Regions from separate parts of the Streptomyces sp. NPDC053513 genome, predicted to be linked through region 2. Evidence: predicted binding sites of a transcription regulator. Region 2 holds the regulator's gene; the other holds the start of a gene.
What was found. Region 2 encodes HrcA, which represses chaperone genes, less so after heat shock. Its sites were predicted from a motif close to TTNGCACTCNGNNNNNCNGAGTGCNAA; they were not measured.
Positions count from the first base shown of each region.

Region 1 (3,358 bases), on a different contig from region 2:
AAGGTTACGAACACATGGCCGTGAACGTCCGCATCCCCACCATCCTCCGCACCTACACGGGCGGCCAGGCCGAGGTCCAGGCCGAGGGCGCGACCCTCGCCGAGGTCATCGCCGACCTGGAGAAGAACCACACGGGCATCGCCGCCCGCGTCCTGGACGACCAGGGCAAGCTGCGCCGCTTCGTCAACGTCTACGTGAACGACGACGACGTGCGCTTCGAGCAGGGTCTGGAGACGGCCACCCCGGCCGGCGCGGGCGTCTCGATCATCCCGGCCGTCGCCGGAGGCTGACCATCGAGCACGGTGCCGGCGGTCGCTGAGCCCCGGCGGAGCCCTACCAGTCAGTACGAATTGCCCCTTCCGCGCGATAAGCGGAAGGGGCAATTCTGCATGGTTGAGCGCGGTAGAGTTGGGGAAGTCCCCTCCGCTGCTCATGCCGAGCGCATATGAGAATGCGTCTCCGCCCGATAAGAAGCAGCCAAAGTGTGTGCGCGTTGTGTACCTTCTGCGTGCTTTGCCGGGCCCGACTTGCCCCGTGATCCAGGGGATTCTCCCCAATTCCCCTTTCCGTCGCGCCCAGAATTCTCGCTCGAATGACCTGTTGCAGAGGGCAGTTGGACAGATACATTCAGCCGCGGTCGACGCGTTCCGGCGCAGAGGTCTGACCCGGGTCCGCGAAGTGCGGGTCCCGCGCAAGGGCCAGTAATAGGGGAGTTAGGCATGGCTCAGGGCACCGTCAAGTGGTTCAACGCGGAGAAGGGCTACGGCTTCATCGCGGTAGACGGTGGTGCGGATGTTTTCGTCCACTACAGCGCGATCCAGATGGATGGCTACCGCAGTCTCGAAGAGGGCCAGCGGGTCGAGTTCGAGATCTCGCAGGGCCAGAAGGGTCCGCAGGCGGACATGGTCAAGCTCGCCGTCTGAGCGCGGCGCGATCGGCCACCGACGCAACGCCGTCGAGGGGTCCGCATCCCTGAGGGGATGCGGACCCCTCGCGCGTTCCCGGGCCTCCCCTTGATCCACCTCCCTGATCCACCTCTGTTCCACCTCCCGAAACTCGAGAGTCGCTTGCACTCTCCTAGGGCGAGTGCTAATCATTGGCGTTAGCACTCGGAAGGTGAGAGTGCTACGTGGATCGGGCAGACGAGGCCCGCGGCCGGGTGGGGCAAGGAACCACCGGGCACGCAGGCCGTCCGTCGCGGGCGTCGGCGCGGTCCTGGAGCGTTATCCACCCCATGTCCGGGAGGACCACTTCACATGGCCAAGATCATCGCGTTCGACGAGGAGGCCCGGCGCGGTCTCGAGCGCGGCATGAACCAGCTCGCTGACGCCGTCAAGGTCACCCTTGGCCCCAAGGGCCGCAACGTCGTCCTCGAGAAGAAGTGGGGTGCCCCCACGATCACCAACGATGGTGTCTCCATCGCCAAGGAGATCGAGCTCGAGGACCCGTACGAGAAGATCGGCGCCGAGCTGGTCAAGGAAGTCGCCAAGAAGACGGACGACGTCGCCGGCGACGGCACGACCACCGCCACCGTCCTCGCTCAGGCGCTCGTCCGCGAGGGCCTCCGCAACGTCGCCGCCGGCGCCAACCCGATGGCCCTCAAGCGCGGCATCGAGAAGGCCGTCGAGGCCGTCTCCGGCGCCCTGCTCGAGCAGGCGAAGGACGTCGAGACCAAGGAGCAGATCGCCTCCACGGCCTCCATCTCCGCCGCCGACACCCAGATCGGCGAGCTCATCGCCGAGGCGATGGACAAGGTCGGCAAGGAAGGCGTCATCACCGTCGAGGAGTCCCAGACCTTCGGTCTGGAGCTGGAGCTCACCGAGGGCATGCGCTTCGACAAGGGCTACATCTCGGCGTACTTCGCCACCGACATGGAGCGCATGGAGGCGTCGCTCGACGACCCGTACCTCCTGATCGTCAACTCCAAGATCTCCTCCGTGAAGGACCTCCTCCCGCTCCTGGAGAAGGTCATGCAGTCGGGCAAGCCGCTGCTGATCATCGCCGAGGACGTCGAGGGCGAGGCCCTGTCGACCCTGGTCGTCAACAAGATCCGCGGCACCTTCAAGTCCGTCGCGGTCAAGGCCCCGGGCTTCGGCGACCGCCGCAAGGCCATGCTGAACGACATCGCCATCCTCACGGGCGGCACGGTCATCTCCGAGGAGGTCGGCCTCAAGCTCGAGAACGCCGGCCTGGACCTGCTGGGCCGCGCCCGCAAGGTCGTCATCACCAAGGACGAGACCACCATCGTCGACGGTGCCGGTGACAGCGACCAGGTCGCCGGTCGCGTGAACCAGATCCGCGCCGAGATCGAGAACTCCGACTCGGACTACGACCGCGAGAAGCTCCAGGAGCGCCTCGCGAAGCTGGCCGGCGGCGTGGCCGTCATCAAGGCCGGTGCCGCGACCGAGGTCGAGCTCAAGGAGCGCAAGCACCGCATCGAGGACGCCGTCCGCAACGCGAAGGCGGCCGTCGAGGAGGGCATCGTCGCCGGTGGTGGCGTGGCCCTGCTCCAGGCGTCGAACGTCTTCGAGAAGCTCGAGGCCGACCTGACGGGCGACGAGGCCACCGGTGCCAACATCGTCAAGCTGGCCCTCGAGGCCCCGCTGAAGCAGATCGCCGTCAACGCCGGCCTCGAGGGCGGCGTCGTGGCGGAGAAGGTCCGCAACCTGCCCGTCGGCCACGGCCTGAACGCCGCGACCAACGAGTACGTCGACCTCATCGCCGAGGGCATCATCGACCCGGCCAAGGTCACGCGCTCCGCGCTGCAGAACGCCGCGTCGATCGCCGCGCTGTTCCTCACCACCGAGGCCGTCATCGCCGACAAGCCGGAGAAGGCCGCCGCGCCGGCCGGCGGCGGCATGCCGGGCGGTGACATGGACTTCTGATCCTGACGGATCGGCAGTCCGGCGCTGAACGCGCAGCTCGCGCAAGCGAACGAGGGCGGCACCCCCTGGTGGGGGTGCCGCCCTCGGGCGTTTCACCGTCCTGGGGAAGGGCTCACTGTCGTGCGGGAGGACTCACCGTCCTGAGGGAGGGCTCGCGGTCCTGCGGAAGGACTTGCCTTCCTGCGGTAGGACTCAGCGCACGTCGACGTAGTCGGCCCACGGGGCCGGCGAGTGGAAGTGCGTGGAGTCGCCCCAGCGCCGGATTACCGGATGCGCCGGCTGCCGTCCACGGGCGCCTTCGCCTTCAGCGAGACCCCCTCGTGCGCCCCGGCTCCGGGTCGGCGTCGGCGTTCAGCCCCATGATCCGCGTGGGCGTGCGGGAGCCTGCGCGTCGAGCGCGGCAAGAGGGACCCCCACAGGTCGTGAGGGCGGCTCGTACGATCGGGGTGGCCGCAGGGGAGCACCTTGGCCCC
Region 1 is NZ_JBITXP010000027.1:64,475-67,832, forward strand. Features, by position in the region: gene ACIGW4_RS31865 (MoaD/ThiS family protein) at 15-290, shown strand; gene ACIGW4_RS31870 (cold-shock protein) at 720-923, shown strand; gene groL (chaperonin GroEL) at 1,257-2,885, shown strand.
Region 1: the regulator HrcA is predicted to act here: its motif matches at 1,067-1,093, upstream of groL (chaperonin GroEL).

Region 2 (3,358 bases):
GTCCGAGGGCCAGCCCAGGGCGCGGCAGACGCCCGTCTTCCAGTCCTGGCCGCGGGGGACCGCCGGCCAGGCCGGGATGCCCAGGGAGGACGGCTTCACCGCCTCCCAGACGTCGATGTACGGGTGGCCGACGACCAGGACGTCCGGGGACGTCACCTGCGCGGCGATCCTCGACTCCTTCGAGCCCGGGACCAGGTGGTCCACCAGGACGCCGAGCCGGGCGTCCGGCCCCGGCGCGAACTCCGCGACGATCGCCGGCAGGTCGTCGACGCCCTCCAGGTACTCCACGACCACGCCCTCGATCCGCAGGTCGTCGCCCCAGACGCGCTCCACGAGCTCCGCGTCGTGGCGGCCCTCGACGTAGATCCGGCCCGCCCGTGCCACGCGCGCGCGTGCGCCCGGGACCGCGATCGAGCCGGAGGCCGTGCGGGTGGGGCGGACCGGGCCGCCGGACGCCGGGCGGACCAGGGTCACGACCTTGCCGTCCAGGAGGAAGCCGCGCGGCTCCAGCGGGAAGACCCGGTGCTTGCCGAAGCGGTCCTCCAGGGTCACCGTGCCCGCCTCGCAGCGGATCACCGCCCCGCAGAAGCCCGTGGCGACCTCCTCCACGACCAGGTCGTGCTCCGCCGGGACCTCCGGGACGGGCGCCGACTTCTTCCAGGGCGGGGTCAGGTCGGGGTTGTAGCTGCGCATGGGCTCCGTTCCGTCCGGGGTGCGGTGGATGGGGGTTCTGCCGGGGGGCCCGGGGTCGTCCCCCGGGCAGGCACGGTCAGGGCGGCGTCAGGTCCGGGACGCGGCCGCGCATTCGGGCGACGTTATGCCACGCCGAAGCGGCGTGCCAGTTCGCCGCGCTGTGCCCGGACGAACGCGGCGTCCACCACCGCCCCGTGCCCCGGCACGTACGCCGCCTCCTCGCCGCCCAGGGCGAGCAGCCGGTCCAGGGCGTCCGGCCAGCGGGACGGGATCGCGTCCGGGCCCGCCTGCGGCTCGCCCGACTCCTCCACCAGGTCCCCGCAGAAGACGACCTCGCGCGAGCCCGGCACGCAGAGCGCAAGGTCGTGGCCCGTGTGGCCGGGCCCCACGTTCGCCAGGAGGACCTGGCGGCCGCCCAGGTCGAGCGTCCACTCGCCCGTGACCAGGTGCCGGGGGGCCACCAGGAGGTCCGTCGCCTCCCTCGCCGCCCGGGGGTCGACCCCCTGCCGTACCGCGTCCCCGTACAGCTCCTCGCGGGCCCTGGCCCCGTTCATGAGGTCGTCCGAGCCCACCGCGCCGAAGACCTCCGCCCCGGCGAAGGCCGCCGTGCCGAGGACGTGGTCGAAGTGGGGGTGGCTGAGTGCGATGTGCGTCACCTTCCGGCCGCCCGTGAGCGCCGCCACCTGCTCCCGCAGCTCGGCGCCCTCCGCGAGCGTGGACCCCGTGTCGTACAGCAGAACCGCCCGTGTGCCCAGGACAAGCCCCACCGTGGCGTCCCAGCCGGGCAGCCGTCGCCGGCCCACCCCGTCCGCGAGCCGCTCCCACCCGTACGCTTCCCAATCCGTCTCCATGAGGCGACGCTAACCGGTGCGAGCGCCGCCTCCTTGCCAGGAGCGATGCCCGCCGCCGTACACTGGCCGGGGATCGCTGGCACTCGGACAGGGCGAGTGCCAAAAGCGGAGCAACCGGAACGACGACGCCAGCTGGAGGTGCGCACGATGCTCAGCGAACGCAGACTCGAGGTCCTGCGCGCCATCGTCCAGGACTACGTCGGGACGGAGGAGCCCGTCGGCTCCAAGGCGCTCACCGAACGCCACAAGCTCGGCGTGTCGCCCGCCACCGTCCGCAACGACATGGCCGTGCTGGAGGAGGAGGGGTACATCGCCCAGCCTCATACGAGTGCGGGGCGCATCCCCACCGACAAGGGCTACCGGCTCTTCGTCGACCGGCTCGCCGGCGTCAAGCCGCTGTCGACGCCCGAGCGGCGGGCCATCCACAACTTCCTCGACGGCGCGGTCGACCTCGACGACGTCGTGGGCCGCACGGTACGACTGCTCGCCCAGCTGACCCGCCAGGTCGCCGTCGTCCAGTACCCCTCGCTGACCCGCTCGACCGTCCGGCACGTGGAGCTGCTCTCGCTGGCCCCCGCCCGCCTGATGCTCGTCCTCATCACGGACACCGGCCGGGTCGAGCAGCGCGTCGTCGACTGCCCCGCGCCCTTCGGTGAGACCTCGCTCGCCGACCTGAGGGCCCGGCTCAACAGCCGGGTCGTCGGCCGTCGGTTCGCCGACGTGCCGCAGCTGGTGCAGGACCTCCCCGAGTCCTTCGAGGAGGCCGAGGACCGCGCCACGGTCTCGACCGTGCTCGCGACCCTCCTCGAAACGCTCGTCGAGGAGCACGAGGAGCGGCTGATGATCGGCGGCACCGCCAATCTCGCCCGCTTCGGACACGACTTCCCCCTGATGATCAGGCCCGTCCTGGAGGCTCTGGAGGAGCAGGTCGTGCTCCTCAAGCTGCTCGGCGAGGCCAAGGAATCGGGCATGACCGTACGCATCGGGCACGAGAACGCCCACGAGGGGCTGAGCTCCACGTCCGTCGTCTCGGTCGGCTACGGTTCGGGCGGCGAGGCAGTCGCCAAACTCGGCGTGGTCGGACCGACCCGCATGGACTACCCCGGAACGATGGGAGCGGTACGCGCAGTGGCACGTTACGTCGGACAGATCCTGGCGGAGTCGTAAGTGGCCACGGACTACTACGCCGTACTCGGCGTGCGCCGCGACGCGTCCCAGGACGAGATCAAGAAGGCCTTCCGGAGGCTCGCGCGCGAGCTGCACCCGGACGTCAATCCCGATCCGAAGACGCAGGAACGCTTCAAGGAGATCAACGCCGCCTACGAGGTCCTCTCGGACCCGCAGAAGAAGCAGGTCTACGACCTCGGCGGCGACCCGCTCTCGGCCTCCGGCGGCGGTGGCGCGGGCGGCGGCTTCGGAGCGGGCGGCTTCGGCAACTTCTCCGACATCATGGACGCCTTCTTCGGCACGGCCTCGCAGCGCGGCCCGCGCTCGCGCACCCGCCGCGGCCAGGACGCCATGATCCGCCTGGAGATCGACCTCAACGAGGCGGCCTTCGGCACCACCAAGGACATCCAGGTCGACACGGCCGTCGTCTGCACCACCTGTTCGGGTGAGGGCGCCGCGCCCGGCACCTCCGCGCAGACCTGTGACATGTGCCGCGGCCGCGGCGAGGTCTCCCAGGTCACCCGGTCCTTCCTCGGCCAGGTCATGACCTCCCGCCCCTGCCCGCAGTGCCAGGGCTTCGGCACGGTCGTCCCGACCCCGTGCCCCGAGTGCGCCGGCGACGGCCGCGTGCGGTCCCGTCGCACCCT
Region 2 is NZ_JBITXP010000004.1:122,001-125,358, reverse strand. Features, by position in the region: gene ACIGW4_RS08445 (DUF3097 domain-containing protein) at 1-693, opposite strand, end outside; gene ACIGW4_RS08440 (MBL fold metallo-hydrolase) at 816-1,544, opposite strand; gene hrcA (heat-inducible transcriptional repressor HrcA) at 1,692-2,711, shown strand; gene dnaJ (molecular chaperone DnaJ) at 2,712-3,358, shown strand, end outside.